Regions from separate parts of the Massilia sp. GER05 genome, predicted to be linked through region 3. Evidence: predicted binding sites of a transcription regulator. Region 3 holds the regulator's gene; each other region holds the start of a gene.
The links. The regulator FNR, encoded in region 3, switches genes on or off when oxygen is low (the NO sensors DNR and NnrR bind a similar motif). The targets are predictions, from matches to a motif close to TTGATNNNNATCAA.
Positions count from the first base shown of each region.

Region 1 (5,272 bases), 1.3 Mb from region 3:
GACATTCAACCTCGCTTCCTCGCCCATCCAGCCCTTTGACGCCCGCGTCATGCTCGACGTGCACAGCCTGAAAGCCCTGCGCCAGCGCCGCAGCGGACGCGAGGCGTTGTCCGAACAGTTCCAGGAACGCAGACTCTGCCTCACCCGCGCCGCCATCAAGCGCGCCGAATCCGGCAGGCCCGTACCCTACCGCACCGTGCGCCACCTGGCCGCGTTCTACGGCATCGGCGTCGAGACCCTGATCGACCCGGAGCCGACCCGCCAGGCGCCGCGCGCGCGTCCCGTGCCGGACGCGGCGGACATCTCGGACGTCGAGCGCCTGCAATGCCGTGCAGTCATCGACGCGGTCCATGCCGGCGGCCGCGGGCGGATCATCGACGTGCAGGGTGTCGCCGGCGCCGGCAAATCGCCGCTGCTGTCCTTCGGCGTCCGCGACGCCCGGACGCGCGGCTACACCTGCGTCGTACTCGACGGCGGTCGCGCCCGCATCCCCGCCGTCCACACGGCCGCCGACCTGATGCTCGGCCTGCTCGGCCTTCAGGCCGGCGCCGGCACGGACGCCGTCCCGCTGGCCGACCTCGTGCGTAGCCGTTGCGCCGCGCTGGGTGTGGCGCCGGTCCACGTCGACGCGTGCGTCGGCCTGATCGACGCCCCGCCCGAGTGGCCCCTGCCGGCCACCCAGCTGCTGCAGACGGCCGCCCTGTGCGCGCTGGTCCAGCATCGCGCGGCGAACCAGCCGTTGCTTATCTCTATCGACGACCTCCAGTGCGCCGACTGGCAACTCGCGATGATCCTGAACGTGGTCGTGCCGACGACCCTCGATTACCCCGTCCTGTGGATGTTCGCTACCCGCCTGGAACCCGGTCCGATGCGGCGTCCGCTCGGCGTGCGCATGGACGCGCTCGCCCGCACCACCCTGCACCTGGCGCCGCCCGCCGTGCGCGCGGACCGCGCCGATGCGGGCGGCGTGCACCGCCTTGCCCGCACGGCCGGCCAGGACGCCGGCTAACCGCCGCCGATCCCCGCGTCCGGGCGGTCCACGTCCAGCACGTGGTCGCGGAAAATGTCCGGCAACATCTCCAGCACGAGCTCGCGGCCCAGCAGATCCGCACCGCGGACCGCGCGCGCGACCATGTCGATATCGATGGCCGCCAGCGCCGCCCGTGCCGACGGCGCATGGCTCAGGTGCCATGGTTCCGGGCACATCCCGCGGCGGCGGGTGCGGTACGGACGAAAGAAACCGAAGCGCGCCGCGTGCATGTCGAGCCAGGCATGCAGGCGTGCGTACACGCCGTCCGGTCCGGCCTCGTGCGGCAGCAGCTTCGTCCGGTAGCCGGGCGGGTGCGCGGCGCGGTCGAACACGTCGATGTCCGTGCCCCAGTGGCGCCGCGTCGCGCCCGGCAACCCGGTCCAGTCGAGGATCGCACGGACGATGTCCGGCGGCGCCAGCGCCCCGTGGTCGCGCGCACCGCCCGCGCAATCGTACAATGTCGCCTGCCCGGAAAATTTGCGGTTCCAGTTGCGGGCCTGGGCCTCGAACGGCCGCCACGACGCGATCGGCAGCATGTCGATACCGTCCTCCCCGGCCGCCGCGCGCATCGCGAGAAACGCCGCCGCGACCTCGGGCCGCGCGGCAAAACGGGGCTGTCCCGGCATCTGCCCGTAATGCTGGACATGCGTGCGTGCGCGTCCCGTCAGCGTGAACTCGTCGAACGGCACGCCGCCGGGCCCCTCACCGCCGGGCTCAACGGGTCTCGATCGCATCGACGCGGTCCGGATAATCCGCTTCGCGCAGCGCGAGCGCGCGGTCGCTGCTGGCGAGCACGGTACCGCCGGCGCGCACCGTCACGCGGCCCGGCGCCGGCGTGATCGTGATCGGATGGTCGGGACCGGGTGTCTTCATGGCTGTCGGCATGTTTTCTCCTGTCGTGGCCCCCTACGATCTCATGCCGCCCGGTCCCGTGCAAGTGCGTCCCGTCCGCTCCAGCCGCGGATCCGGATCAATCGCGGTCGTCCCGCCCCCCGCGCACGATGCGGATGTACAGCACGGCGTTCAGCGCCAGCACGGCCGCGGCCAGTCCCCATTGCATGCCGCTCGTGAGACCGGACGGATAGATGAGTCCGACAAGATAATGGTCGACGAAACCGCCCGCATAGCCCGCCGTCCCGGCCAGCATGCGCAGGTGATTCTCCAGCCCGGTCAGTGGGCACGCCGCGCCGGTGGCCTCGATCAGGATGCCCCAGGCGACGGCGGCCAGGTGCAGCGGCAGCAGCCGGCGCCAGCGCGCGACGAGTACGGCACCCGCGACGACGAACAGGATGAAGCCCAGGTGCAATAACAGCACCATGGCGGCGAACAATTGATAGACCATGGCCCATGATACCGACCGGCGCACGACTGATACATGTCAAGCCCGCACCCTGGGGTGCTCCTATTCTCCACCATCATCGCCGATCCGTTCGGCCGAACCGAGGAGAACATCATGATGCACGTGATGCCACGCACGACGCCGCCGCCTCGCGCGGGCCGGCGCCGGTCCGCCCTACGGCATGCCCTGCTGGGCGCCGCCGCCCTGCTCATGCTCGCCTTCGCATTGCCGGCCGCCACCGCGCAGGATGCCCAGCCGACCCGGTCCGCGACGGCGGCGGCGGGCCAGGCGGCGCACGGCACCGACAACGACTCCGCCACGCGGCGCCAGCAGGCCGCCGTCAAGCACGTCAGCGACGCCGTGGGCGTCGTCCATACGATGAGCAACGAGACCGGCATGGCGGCCCTGCTGGGTCGCGCGCGCGGCGTCTTCATCGTGCCCACCTATGGCCGCGCCGCGCTCGGCGTCGGGGGTGCCGGCGGCGCGGGCGTGCTGATGGCCCGGCGCGCGGATGGCACCTGGGGCAACCCGGTGTTCTTCGACACCGGCGGCCTCAGCATCGGACTCCAGGCCGGCGTGGAAGGCGGGCCGATCGCCCTGGTGCTGCTGAACCAGAAAGCCGTCGACAGTTTCCGCAACCGTAACAACTTCTCGCTCAGCGCCGACGCCGGGCTCACGGTCGTCAACTTCGCGCGCATGGCCCAGGGCTCGACGGCGGGCGACGTCGTCGCGTGGTCGGGCAGCAAGGGCCTGTTCGGCAACGCGGCCACGGTGGGCATCAACGACGTCCGCTACAACCAGCGCCTGACCGAGGCCTACTACGGCAAGCCGATGACGGCGCTGCAGGCGATCGACAGCAAGGAGACCAACGCCCAGGCCGACGCCCTGCGCAAGGTACTCGGCAGTCCGCCGACGCCGGCCGGAAGCAGCGGCAAGGCGGGCGGACGGTAGCGGCGCGTCCGGCCCGCGCGGGTTCCCAGGCCCGATCGCGGTGGCTGCGCCCAACGGCGCCCCACCGCGAACGGTCAGGCCGGCCGGCGCCGCACTGCCGCCAGCATGCAGCCGGTCAGCGCCACCAACAGCAGCGTGGACGGCTCCGGAACGGCGCGCACGGCTGTGAACGCATTGTCCGGCGTGATGGTCAGGCGCCCGTCCGGCGCCGCGTCCGGATGGAGGGCGATGCTGCCCAGGTCGCCGTCGACGCCGAGGTAGTGCGTGTCGTCGAACAGCGACCAGCTGAACGTGCTGCCGTCGGTGCCGTCGCCGAACAGGAAGCTGACGTCGAAGCCGACGTGGCCGCCGAGCTGGATCGCCTGGAACCAGTCACCGCCGCCCGCCTCGCTCGTGAACGTCAGCGCGCCCGGCGGTCCGCCTGCCACGGAACCGGTGCCGACGGGCATGCCCAGCAGGTCGGCCGCGAGATTGGTGACCGACGCGCTGGCCGGCGTCGCGCCGCCCACGCTGAGAAACGACATGCCCAGGTAGGCGGTACCCGAGCCCAGCGCCGACGTATCGATGTCGACGTGGTGGACCGGCACCGCCAGCGCCACGCCGGCGCACAGGTACATCCAGGTTGCGGCCAGCATCCGGGCCGCGCGGTGAGTGATGGACTGCATGGTGTGTCTCCTAGTATTGTGCCTTGAACAGTTGTGGGGTATAGGCGATGGTGGCCTTCGCCGGGTTAGAGAACGTCGTGGTCACGGTCGCCGTCTGGCCCGGCGCAAGTTCCGCTTCGTTCAGGGTGACGTAGGGCACGCCGTCCTTCACGCCCGTCGCGTTGTCGAGCGTGACGCCGCTCGTCAGGCCGGCGAGGCGGAACTGCAGCGGTCCCTTGAGCGCCGTACCGCCCGTGTTCGTGAACGTCACCGTGCCGGCGTACTTCTGCGTGAAGCGGTTCATCGTCAGGCCGGACCGCGCGATCCGGACGTTGCCCGTCAGGTCCACGGGCGCCAGCAGGTCATAGCGGGTGCCGTAGAAGTGGAACTCGCCATACGATGAAATGCCGGGATACGCCGGATCCGTCGGCGGGCCCGGGTGGTCGACGCGTGCCATGAAGTAACGGTACTGTTGCGTCTCCAGGCCGGGCAGCACGGGGATGACTTCCATCTCGAAGTTGCGGCCGCTCGTGTCCGTCGTCTCGCGGCTCGTGAGCAAGGTCCAGTTCACGTTGTCGTTCGACCCGTACACGTTGGCGCCCTGCGAACGGTTGCCGAACATGTAGCGGGCCTGGATGCCGAAGGCACCGACCGCCACGCGGTAGTTCTCGCCGAAGTCGATGGTGATCGGCGCGCGCAGGTCGCCGGAATAACTGTTGTAGTTATTGTCGACGAGCAGCGCCGGACGGTCCGCGCCGAAGCCGATCGTCGTCACCATGTTCTTGCTCCAGTCGAGGCTGCCGTCGGAGGCGACCTTCGGATTGACCAGCTCCAGCTTGCGCACGGCCGCCTGCACGGCCTTCAGCAGGGCCGGGAAATCGGCATCGGACACGGTCGCCATCTGCTGCTGCAGCGGCGCCAGCTCCGTCTTGAACGTGGCCAGCGACGGCGTGGTGTAGGCGGCAGCGGGATCGTAGCCGTCGAGCGCGGCCCGGAATGCGGACGCGCGGTCCGGCTGCACGTCCAGGCGCGCCGTCATCGTGCTGACGGCGACGCCGTCGGTCGCGGCGACGACGATGTCGTGCATGCCCACCTGGTCCGGCGCCGGCGTCCAGTCGAACGCGCCGCTGGACGTGTTCACCGTCGCCCCGGCCGGCAGCCGGACGGCCTCGTACGCGACGCTGTCCGCCGTGTTGGCGTCCGCCGCGGCATAGGTCGCGCGGTACGGCATGCCCTGCACGACGATTTCCGTGACGGGGAACACGGGCATGGCAAAGCGCGGCGGCGTCAGTTGCGTGGGCGCGGCCA
Region 1 is NZ_CP178858.1:4,819,722-4,824,993, forward strand. It holds gene ACL58G_RS21365 (hypothetical protein) at 1-1,009, shown strand, start outside; gene ACL58G_RS21370 (M15 family metallopeptidase) at 1,006-1,764, opposite strand; partial or broken gene ACL58G_RS21375 (DUF427 domain-containing protein) at 1,775-1,903, opposite strand; gene ACL58G_RS21380 (DUF2784 domain-containing protein) at 2,001-2,372, opposite strand; gene ACL58G_RS21385 (lipid-binding SYLF domain-containing protein) at 2,484-3,320, shown strand; gene ACL58G_RS21390 (NF038129 family PEP-CTERM protein) at 3,395-3,985, opposite strand; gene ACL58G_RS21395 (putative Ig domain-containing protein) at 3,996-5,272, opposite strand, start outside.
Region 1: a site for FNR is predicted at 2,399-2,412, ahead of ACL58G_RS21385 (lipid-binding SYLF domain-containing protein). Genes of this name have one in related genera too.

Region 2 (5,272 bases), 650 kb from region 3:
CAGCGACGCGACGACCGGATAGCGTTCGGCGCGGGCGTCGTCGACCGACTGCTCGAACGCGGCCGGGCTGTACGTGCTGTCGTAGACCCGGTCGATCCACGGGCAGGCCGCGAGCCAGTCATATAGCGCGTACCTGCGCAGGTGCGGCCACGCGGCCGGATCGGCCGTGCGGCGCCGTTCGTCGACCCACACGTGGATGCGCACATGCGGCCACGCGCGGGCGAATGCGCGCAGGCACGCCTGCAGGTAAGTGAAATCGCCGATGGCGAGGTGGGTGACGAACAGGATGCGGTCGGCGCGCGCCAGCACACCGGCCGGGACGAGCGGCAAGGCCGCCGTCGTGTACCGTGCCGCCTCGCGGGCGGCGCGGACCGGAACCGCTCCGGCATGTGCGCGCGCTGTATTCACCATCGTCCTTTCCTTGCGTGGGTTGCAGGCATTATGCGCAGGACGGCGCACGCGATGTGTGCGGATAAAACTCTTTTACCCTTCTTTACCTCCCTTTACAGTCACCCCGGCACCACGCCGTCGATGCCGACGATGCCCCGCTGCGCGCAGCGCGTCCACCTCCTTGTCGCGGTGCGTGACGATGAGTACCTGCCGTCCACGCGCGTGGGCAAGGCCCGTGTCGTAAAGTGCCGCTGCGCGTCGTACGAACTGACCCCGATCGGCAAGCGGCCCCGCGCCGTGTTGCGCACCTGCGCCCCCATCGAAACCGTGCAGGGCCGATCGCCGGTACAGTGCCGGCCGCAATCGGGCGACTGTACCTGTCGATGCCGCCGCCCCTTGCGTAGACTGGGCTCATCCCAACAATGCGAGACCCGCATGGCACGCCACCCGTTCAAGACCGTCGACGTCTTCACCGCCGCCCCGTTCCTGGGCAATCCGCTCGCCGTCGTGTTCGACGCCGACGACCTGTCCGCCGCGCAGATGCAGCGCATCGCCAACTGGACCAACCTGTCCGAAACGACGTTCGCACTGCGCCCGACGCAGCCTGGCGCCGACTACCGCGTGCGCATCTTCACGCCCGGCGCGGAGCTGCCGTTCGCCGGTCACCCGACCATCGGCACCGCGCACGCGCTGCTTGAAACGGGCAAGGTCGCGCCGCGCGACGGCGTGCTGGTGCAGGAATGCGCGCGCGGCCTGGTCCGGCTGGACGTGACGCAGGCAGGCGATGGCGCCCGCTGGATCGCGTTCGAACTCCCAACGACGACGATCACGCCGCTGGATGCGGCGCAGGCGGACGAGGTGGCGCGCATCCTCGGCACGCCGCTGGCCGGCAGCGCCCCGCCCTGCCTCGTGGATGCCGGGACGCGCTGGGTCGTCGCGCAGCTGCCGGACGCCCGCGCGGTGCTGGCCGCCGCGCCCGACCTGGCCCGCATGAAGGCGCGCGATGCCGCAAGCGGCAACACGGGCGTGATCGTCTTCGGCCCGCATCCCGACGGCGCCGCCGCGCGCATCGAGGTCCGCGCATTCGCTCCGGCGCACGGCGTGGACGAAGATCCCGTCTGCGGCAGCGGCAACGGGTCCATCGCGGCGTATTTGCGGCACACGGGCCAGGCCGACGCGTTCGGCCGGGACTTCCTGTCCAGCCAGGGCGCCGCGCTGGGCCGGGCCGGCATCCTGCGCCTGCAGATCGCGGACGATGCGATCCGGGTGGGCGGCAACGCCGTCACCTGCGTCGACGGTCGCCTGACGTTCTGAGGTCTTGATCGAACCGCCGCGCCGGGCTACGCTGGCGGTTTCGATCACGGCACGGAGAACGCGCATGGCAACGGACAGGAGCTTCATCGACTACGTCGCGGAAGTGGTGGGTTTGGGGGCGCGGCTGACGCACCGGAAGATGTTCGGCGAATACGCGCTGTACGTCGACGACAAGGTGGTCGCCTTCGCCTGCGACGGCAGCCTGTTCGTCAAGCCGTCCGACGCCGCCGCACGGCTCGCGCCCGACCTGCCGCAAGGGCCACCCTACCCCGGCGCCAAGGACTATCCGATCGCGGACGAATTGCTGGACGAGCCGGAAGCGCTGCGCCGCCTGCTGCTCGAGACGGCGGCGATCATGCCGCCGCCGAAGCCGAAGAAGCCGGCCGCACCGCGGGCGAAACGAGGTGCTGGCTGAGCGCGCGATAACACCGTCTGGCGCCCGAATAACGCCGTTCGTCGCAAACGGCGGGCCGACCGTGTGCCGCTTGCGCTATCGTCCTCCGTAGTCCTCAACCGGCTTTCGGAACAACCATGAACACGATCCGCGTCATCCTCTGCGCCACCGCCGTCCTCGCGACCACGACCTTTGCCCATGCCGGTCCATCCGGCGAAACCCGCCACAGCTCGACCATCTCGATCGACGCCCATGAGGGCGATGGCCCCGAGCGTTTCGGTCCGCGCCAGAAGCCCGCGTCGGGGCAGCCTTACGTGCAGTCGACGAGCCGGTGGACCGAATTGATGTTGAAGGACGATGCGGTGGTCATGCAGCTCACCGATTACGGCATGAAGCAGATCGGCGAGCCGCAGGACGCGCGCGACAAAGACGAAGGCTTCCTGGGCAACATGCTGAAGACGATGGCGCTCAGCGGCGTCAGGCAGTTACTCGACCACAGCCTGGCGCTGTCGCTGGCCGACATGCGCGCCGCGCTGGTTCGACGCGGCGAAGTCGTCCTCGTCACGTGCCAGGGCAAGGAAGTCTTCAACAAGGTGAAGGTCAACGAGCAGGTACAGACCTATCCGCAGGATCAGGCGGAGGAGTTCGTCAAGAACGTCAACCGGCAGCGGGAAAAGTTCCCCGCATGCCGGACCTAGGCCCGGCGCCGCAAGCGTTTATCGTAAGCGCGCGCATAACCGTCGACGACGTGCGCCGGCAACATGGTCGCGATGCCGTGCAGGATGAGGGGCAGCAGCACGAACTCGTCGATCGTGCCGAGCACGGGCACCGCGACATTCAACGGCTCCACCGCGAACAAGGCGAGGACGGCCAGTGCCGGCACCAGCCACCCGGGGCGATGTTCGTGCCGGACGGCGTACCACAGCAGGCGCAGGTCCTGGCCGGCGACGGTGCGCCACAATGCAATGAGACGTTTCAAGGCGGCCTCCATGGCTTGGGACGTGTCGGTAGCCTGTACATGGGTCGTACTGGGCCCGAACGCAATAGGCCACCGAAAAAATCGCTGCGAACCGGCCGCTCCTCAGCTCGCTGAAGCGTCGGCGTCATCGTTCGAATCGAGTCCCCACGCCTGCCAGTCATCGCCGAATAATTCGACGGGATGCTGCGTGCGCACCGAGCCGTTTCCGCATGCAAGTGAATCTGCAGGGCAATATTTGTCGCATCCCCAGCAAACACGCTCCGGGTGTACGGGATAAATCGGAAATTTCTTTGCCATGTATCGAGTATGGTGAGTTGTGCAGTGGTTTTCCTTAATCTATGTCAACTCATTCTGGAACCAATCAGGGTGAGCGCTCGATGCCGGCTGTGACCGTTCGTGACTTTTTCGTTTCAGTAAGTTGCTATGCTGAACTCGCGATGATCGTTAAAACCTTGGAGCCAACTTGCGAAACATCATGCGATTCTTCTCCAGACCGCTTTCCCGTGGCATGGTGCTGCTCCTGATGCTGAATGCCATCCCCACATACGATACGATGTTCGACAGCTACCGCCCTTCCTGGACTGCCCTCGGCAGAGATGATCTGGAAGATAGAACCGGCACCTTCGTGCGGCTGAAGGAGGACGTCGTGTTCGCCGTCAACCTCGACAGCTTCGACGCTCACTTCAACGAGCGTTGGCATCGCCTTCGGATCGGCTACCCGTTCAGTCCCGTCACGATCGACTTTGAGCAAAGAAAGAAGCAGGTCCAGGGGCGTATCGAGACGAACTGGCTCTTCATGAAGCTTGGGATCACCGGCGTCCTGTGGGCATTGTTGGAGTTGTGTCTGTCGCTCATAAAAGGTGAGCGCCGCGTCGTCCACGACGATGCCCCCACGCGTAGCCTGAACAACGCCTTCATGCACGGGGTCGCGGCATATTCCGCGTTTGCGTCGGCGCCGCTCTTCCATAACAACCTTACCTGGTTGGCGGCCGCGACGATCTGCGTGTACGCGGGGTGGCACCGTCGGGCGATCCTGGCCGCTTTCCTCGGTGGGATTGTCGTGGCCGTCGTCGGCTGGACCACCATCGGAGTCTTGCGTTCGCCCGACGTCGACGCAAATACCTTCCTGGTGGTCCCGTTCGCGTTGCTGGTCCTCCTGCCGCAAGCACTTGCGGCTTATGTCGTGGGCCGGGCCGTCTTCACGATAGTGCGACGACGCCACGACCGCATGCAACGTGACGCTTGACCATGCACCGATCCGGCGCCGTCACCGTCCCGCCCGATAGCTGCAGGTCTTCAAGGAACCGTGGGCAGGATCCCCGAACGTGGCGTTCGAGCAGGTCACGGGACCGGTCAACACCTTGGTCACGTTTTTGGTTTCGGTACCGTAACGCACCCGATTGGTTCCGCTGAGCTGGCAGATGGCGCCCTCGCCCGCGCACGGCGTCCAGGCGCTCGCCGCGGCGGTTTTCGCCTGCGCGGCCGGCGCCGCCGTGGTCACGTCGGCATAGCTGCAGGCCTTGGCCAGGCCGCGCGCCGGGTCGCCGAACACGGCCGTCGTGCAGGGCGTCGATGCGGTCACGATCTTCGACGTGTACGCGCCTTCGCTGCCGAATCTCACTTCGCGCGTGCCGCCGAACCGGCAGACCTTGCCCTCCGCGGCGCATTCGGTCCAGGAGACCGCTTTCGCACGCGCCGTGGCGCCCCGCACGTCGAAGGCGCCGAGGTCCAGCGCGCCGGAAACGGGGCGCGCCTCGCCCGCCGCGACGTCCTTGTACTGCCCCGTCGGCACCAACGGCACGCCGGCGGCCGACTTGCCCGGGTCGGTGCCCGCGCCGATCACGAGCGCGCTGGCGAAGCGCCGCAAGCTGCCGGTCGAACGATCGGCGATGTCGGCCGCGAGAGCGCGGTAATTGTTCTTCAGTACTGCGCTGGACTGGGTACTGAGTATGCCGTTGCCGACGAAGATATTGTTCTGGATGAGCGCCGGCGTCGAAACCTTGCCGCTGACGAACAGGAACGTCCCGCCGGCGAAGTCGTTCACCACGGTGTTATTGACGAAGTACAGGTCCTGGCCCGGATTGGTCGCACCTTCCTCCCCGTACGCCACGATGGCCGGATTCTGGTTGGCGGCCGGTTGCTGGATGACGTTGCCGATGACGTAGGATGTGCCCGCGTTCGGGAGGTCGATCTCG
Region 2 is NZ_CP178858.1:4,171,288-4,176,559, reverse strand. It holds gene ACL58G_RS18545 (glycosyltransferase family 9 protein) at 1-411, opposite strand, end outside; gene ACL58G_RS18540 (PhzF family phenazine biosynthesis protein) at 826-1,704, shown strand; gene ACL58G_RS18535 (TfoX/Sxy family protein) at 1,769-2,119, shown strand; gene ACL58G_RS18530 (hypothetical protein) at 2,236-2,796, shown strand; gene ACL58G_RS18525 (hypothetical protein) at 2,793-3,077, opposite strand; gene ACL58G_RS18520 (DUF3079 domain-containing protein) at 3,180-3,374, opposite strand; gene ACL58G_RS18515 (hypothetical protein) at 3,553-4,323, shown strand; gene ACL58G_RS18510 (hypothetical protein) at 4,345-5,272, opposite strand, start outside.
Region 2: a site for FNR is predicted at 3,409-3,422, ahead of ACL58G_RS18520 (DUF3079 domain-containing protein). Genes of this name have one in related genera too.

Region 3 (5,272 bases):
ACCGCGTCGAACCAGCGCGACACCGTGATGCCCGGCTTTTCCATCAACTCCTTCGAGCCGAAGCGCGACTTGACCCAGTCGTAATCGACGCCCCACACGGTCGCGAAGTGCTTCCACGCGCCTTCCGCGATGCCGTAGTAGCCGGGCAGCGACTCGCCGTTCGGACCGACGTCCGTCGCGCCCTGCACGTTGTCGTGGCCGCGGTAGATGTTGGCGCCGCCGCCCTGCACGCCGATGTTCCCCAGCGCGAGCTGCAGGATCGACAGCGCGCGCACGTTCGCCGTGCCCACGTGGTGCTGCGTGATGCCCATGCACCAGACGACGGACGATGGCTTGTTCGTCGCCAGCATTTCGGCCGCCATGCGCACGGACGCTTCCGGCACGCCCGTCACGTCGCTGACCTTATCGGGCGTCCACTTCGCGACTTCCTTGCGCACGTCGTCCATGCCGTACGTGCGCGCGGCGATGTACGCCTTGTCTTCCCAGCCGTTGTTGAAGATGTGCCACAGCATGCCCCACACGAATGCGATGTCGGTGCCGGGACGGATGCGCACGTAGTGGTGGGCGAAGCGCGCCGTGCGCGTGAAGCGCGGGTCGACGACGATCATCTTCGCGCCCAGTTCCTTCGCATGCAGGAAGTGCAGCATCGAGATCGGATGCGCCTCGGCCGGGTTCGAGCCGATGAACAGCACGGCCTTGCTGTAGTGGAGATCGTTGAACGAGTTCGTCATCGCGCCATACCCGTAGGTCTGGGCGACGCCGGCCACCGTCGTCGAGTGGCAGATGCGGGCCTGGTGGTCGCAGTTATTGGAGCCCCACATCGACACCCATTTGCGCAGCAGGTAGGACTGCTCGTTGCTGTGCTTCGAGCTGCCGATCACCATCAGCGCATCCGGCCCGGACTGCTCGCGCAGTTTCAGCAGCCGGTCGCCGATCTCGCCCACGGCCTGGTCCCACGTGATGCGCTCGTACTTGCCGTTCACGAGCTTCATCGGATAGCGCAGGCGGTGTTCGCCGAACCCGTGCTCGCGCACCGACGCGCCTTTCGCGCAGTGGGCCCCCATGTTGATCGGCGAGTCGAACGCGGCCTCCTGGCGGATCCACACGCCGTTGCTGACCACCGCCTCCACCGAGCAGCCCACCGAGCAGTGGCTGCACACGGTGTGCTTGACCTCCGTGTTCGGCCTGGCCGGCACGGGGTCCGCCGCGGTCGCGGGCTGGATCACGTTCAGCGGCAGGTGGCGCGCGAGGGCGCCCGCGCCGGCCGTCACGCCCGCGCCGACGAGGAAGCGGCGCCGTTTCAGCCCGCTGTCGCGTGATGTCTTCACCAGGGTCATGGTCGTGGTCTCCTTCTACCAGTAAGCCGCGGTGCGGTAGTAGCGCCGGATGTGTTCCGTCTCGTGATAGCCCTTGGCCTGCTGCGGCGCCACCGGTGCGGCGGGCTCGGGCTGCGGCCCGGGCGCCCGCGCACGCGCGGCCGCGGCGACGGCCAGCGCGCCCAGCGGCGCGGCCTTCAACAGGCTGCGGCGGGTCGGATCGGGTTGCTTGTCATCGTTCATGATGGTCCTCATGCGGCAATCGGGTCGGTGGCATCGAGCACGGCGAACGCCTGCGCTTCGATCGACAGGAAGGCATCGACGACGCCTGCGACGATCCGGTAGAAATTCGCGTCGGCACTCCCCGCGATGTCGGCCAGGCAGGCCGCATACCACGGCCGGACATGCGTTTCGAAAAAGTGTTTTTGCACGGCCAGGCCACGCGGCGGCATGCCGGGTCCGCCCTGGATCAATACGCGCATCGTCTCGCACAGCGTGCCCAGGTGGTCTTCGAACTCGCCCACGCCTGGCGCCCGCGCGAGACGCAGGCGCGCGAGGTCGTGGCGCAGGTCGGCCAGCGGCGCATCGTTCAGGTGGCCCGTGAGGTAGAAGGAACCGTACGGATTCAGCGGCGGCGTGCCGGTGCTGATGAACATGGCCGAGAATTCATCGGCCGCGGCGGCCGCATCGACGACGGTGGCGGCCTGGGTCAGCTTCAGCCAGGCGTCCTCGAGAGCGAATTCGCCGGCGGCGCCGATCGGGTCCGCGGCGGCCAGTGCCGCGAGCAGTGCGTCGTCGGGCGGGGCCAGCAGCAGGCGTGCGAACAGCGCGTAGAAATCGGCGCGGGCCTGGTCCTCGTCGGCCAGCGGCGCAGCGACGGCTCTCTCCACGCCGTCATGCAAATCGGATGAAGCAGAACGCTGTTCGACGGACATGGTTCTCCCGTTGGCAAATATTCATGGGAAGTGTAATCCTTGACAACGCAAAGGCGCGCACGCTTGACGTCCACGCGACACTTCGTTGGCCAGGCAACCAACGTCGGGACAAATTCCCTCGTTGCAGTCGGGCTGCACGTCTATAATCGAGACATCACCCGAAGGTACTTGCCATGATTGCCGCTGATACCACGTCCGCATCCCCCATCAACGTCACCGCACTCAAGTCCAGTTGCGCGGCCTGCAGCATGCACCAGCTGTGCCTGCCAATGGGGCTGGAAGACGCGGACATCGACCGCCTGGATCGGATCATCGGCAAGCGCCGCCGCCTGGAGCGCGACGAACCGCTGTACAAGATGGGCGAGCCGTTCCGCAACCTGTACGCCGTGCGCTTCGGCCACTTCAAGACGTACCAGATCAACGCGGCCGGCGAGGCGCAGATCACGGGCTTCCAGATGGCCGGCGAGCTGCTCGGCATGGACGCCATCAGCGCCGACCGCCACCACTGCGACGCCGTCGCACTGGAAGACAGCGAAGTGTGCGAAATCCCGTTCGGGAACCTGCAGGACCTGTTCGGCCAGGTGCCGGCGCTGCTGCGCCACTTCCACCGCATCATGAGCCAGGAAATCACGCGCGAACAGAACGTCATGCTCCTGCTGGGGAACATGCGCGCCGAGCAGCGCTTCGCCGTCTTCCTCATCAACCTCTCGGCCCGCTACGCGGCGCGCGGCTATTCGTCCACGCGCTTCCAGCTGCGCATGTCGCGCGAAGACATCGGCAACTACCTGGGCCTGACCATCGAAAGCATCAGCCGCCTGCTGTCCCGTTTTAAAAAGCTGGGGCTCGTGCAGGTCGACAAGCGCGAGGTCGAGCTGCTCGAACCGGCGCGCCTGAAGGCGATGGCGGCCGGGACGGAGCAGTGCAGTCCGATGGCCTGACCTTTCGGTAGTTCCCGGTCTCCGCGTCCGCATCGACAATGCGGGCAAAGGAGATCCCCCATGCATATCAAGTCAATCCCCGCCGCCATGCTGCTGGCCGCGGGCACCGTCCACGCGCAAGACGGCGCCGTGCAGATCTACGGCCGCCTCAACGTCGCCCTCGAACACGCGGCGGCGTCCTCCGGCCCCGGCCTCACGCGCCTCGTGAACAACCGCTCCGTGCTGGGTTTCCGCGGCGGCGAAGACCTGGGCGGCGGCCTGAAAGCCATCTTCCAGGTCGAAGGCACGCTGTCGCCCGACACGGGCACCGGCGCCCTCGCCGCACGCGATACCCGCGTGGGCCTCGCCGGCACGTGGGGCACGCTGTTCGCGGGCCACTGGACGACGGCCTACAACAGCGCCACGTCCGGCCTCGACCCGTTCTATCCGACGACGGCCGGCTACATGAGCATCATGGGCAATGGATCCGCGGGGGACGCGGACAACGTCAGCGACAAGTCGTCGTTCGACCGGCGCCAGTCCAATTCGATTCACTACTGGAGCCCGTCCTGGCACGGTCTGTCGCTGCGGGTGACGCACGGCCTGAACGAAGAAAAGCCGGCAAGCGGCGCGCAGCCGTCGCTGACGTCGGCCGCCGCGATCTACGAACGGGGCCCGTGGTATGCCGTACTGGCGGGCGAACGCCACCACGAGTACCAGGGACCGGGCCTGGACGACACCGGCGCGAAGGCCGCCCTCGCCTACCAGTTCCCGCAGACCCGCATCGCCGTCGTCGCCGAACGTTTGAAATACGGGACGGGCGCCGGCGAGCTGGCGCGCAATGCCGTGTACCTGTCCGTGTCGCACCAGATGGGACCGCACGGCATCCGCATCGGCATTGCGCGCGCGGGCGACGCGAGCGGGCCGGCCGGCACGCGCATCGGCTTCGTGCGCGCCGGCGCGGGCACCGGCGCCACGCATGCGACGCTCGGCTACGATTACACGCTCAGCAAGCGCAGCAGCCTGTACGCGTACACGACGCGCCTGGACAACCGCGCGAACGGGGTCTACGACTTCGCGATCAACGGTCTGGGTGCCACGCCGGGCGCGACGCTTAAGGCGTACGTGCTCGGCATGCGTCACAACTTCTGATCACACGTATCGTTCCAGCGTGATGACGCGTGGATCGGCATACACGGCCTTGATGCGCGTATCGTCATTGGCCGCCGTGATGTCGACCCAGGACATGAAGAACGACCACGGCGCGCCGCCCTCGAGGCTGCTGTCGATGTCCGGCATCGGGCCGTTCTCGGTCATCGCGATGAGCTTCGCGCCGTTGCTGAGCGCATAGGCCTTGTCGAACTCCGTCTTGTTGTTAATGTAGACGAAGTTGCCGGGGTAGGAATCGATGCCGACGAGATCGACCTTGTCGTTCCCCGGATACCACGCCACGTCGTCGCCGCACCAGCACCACAGCAGATTGTGCAGGCCGTGGTAATTCACGAGGCGGTCGTACATCATGTCCCACAACTGCTTGTACACGGTGCTGCCTTTCGCGCTCCACCAGAACCAACTGCCGCCGGCTTCGTGCAAGGGCCGCCAGATGATGGGGACGCCGGCATCGCGCAGCTTCGCGAGCTGGACGGCGATCGCGTCGATGTCGCGCAGGGTGTCCGCATATTCCGGCGTCCCCTTCCTCACGGCCCGGGATGCATCGAAGGTCGTGAACTCGGTGTAGAACGTGTTCGTGCCGGCGGTGCCGCCCGACGGCGAATGCCAGTGCCATTGATAGGCGATGACGGGCTTGTCCCCGTGGTCCCGGCGCCATGCGATCGAGTTGGCGACCGACGGGTCGGCCGCATCGGGACCCGAACGTGAAATAGCCCGGCTGGCCGGTGCCCGGATTGATCGCATTGCCGTCCCACAGCCACGAATACATCGGGCTGTAATGCTGCATGTCGAAGCCGCGCAGCAATGGGTAATGACCGGTCAGGTTCTTCACGTAGTCGAAGTGATCCTGGTCGGTCTGTCCAGAGACGATGAACTTGCCGAACTTCGACAGCAGCCAGCCGTACAGGGCCTGGGCGGCGGGCGTGGCCGCCGG
Region 3 is NZ_CP178858.1:3,525,971-3,531,242, reverse strand. It holds gene ACL58G_RS15905 (formate dehydrogenase subunit alpha) at 1-1,337, opposite strand, end outside; gene ACL58G_RS15900 (formate dehydrogenase) at 1,353-1,559, opposite strand; gene ACL58G_RS15895 (TorD/DmsD family molecular chaperone) at 1,568-2,206, opposite strand; gene fnr (fumarate/nitrate reduction transcriptional regulator Fnr) at 2,425-3,189, shown strand; gene ACL58G_RS15885 (porin) at 3,250-4,320, shown strand; gene ACL58G_RS15880 (glycosyl hydrolase) at 4,321-5,082, opposite strand; gene ACL58G_RS15875 (hypothetical protein) at 5,208-5,272, shown strand, end outside.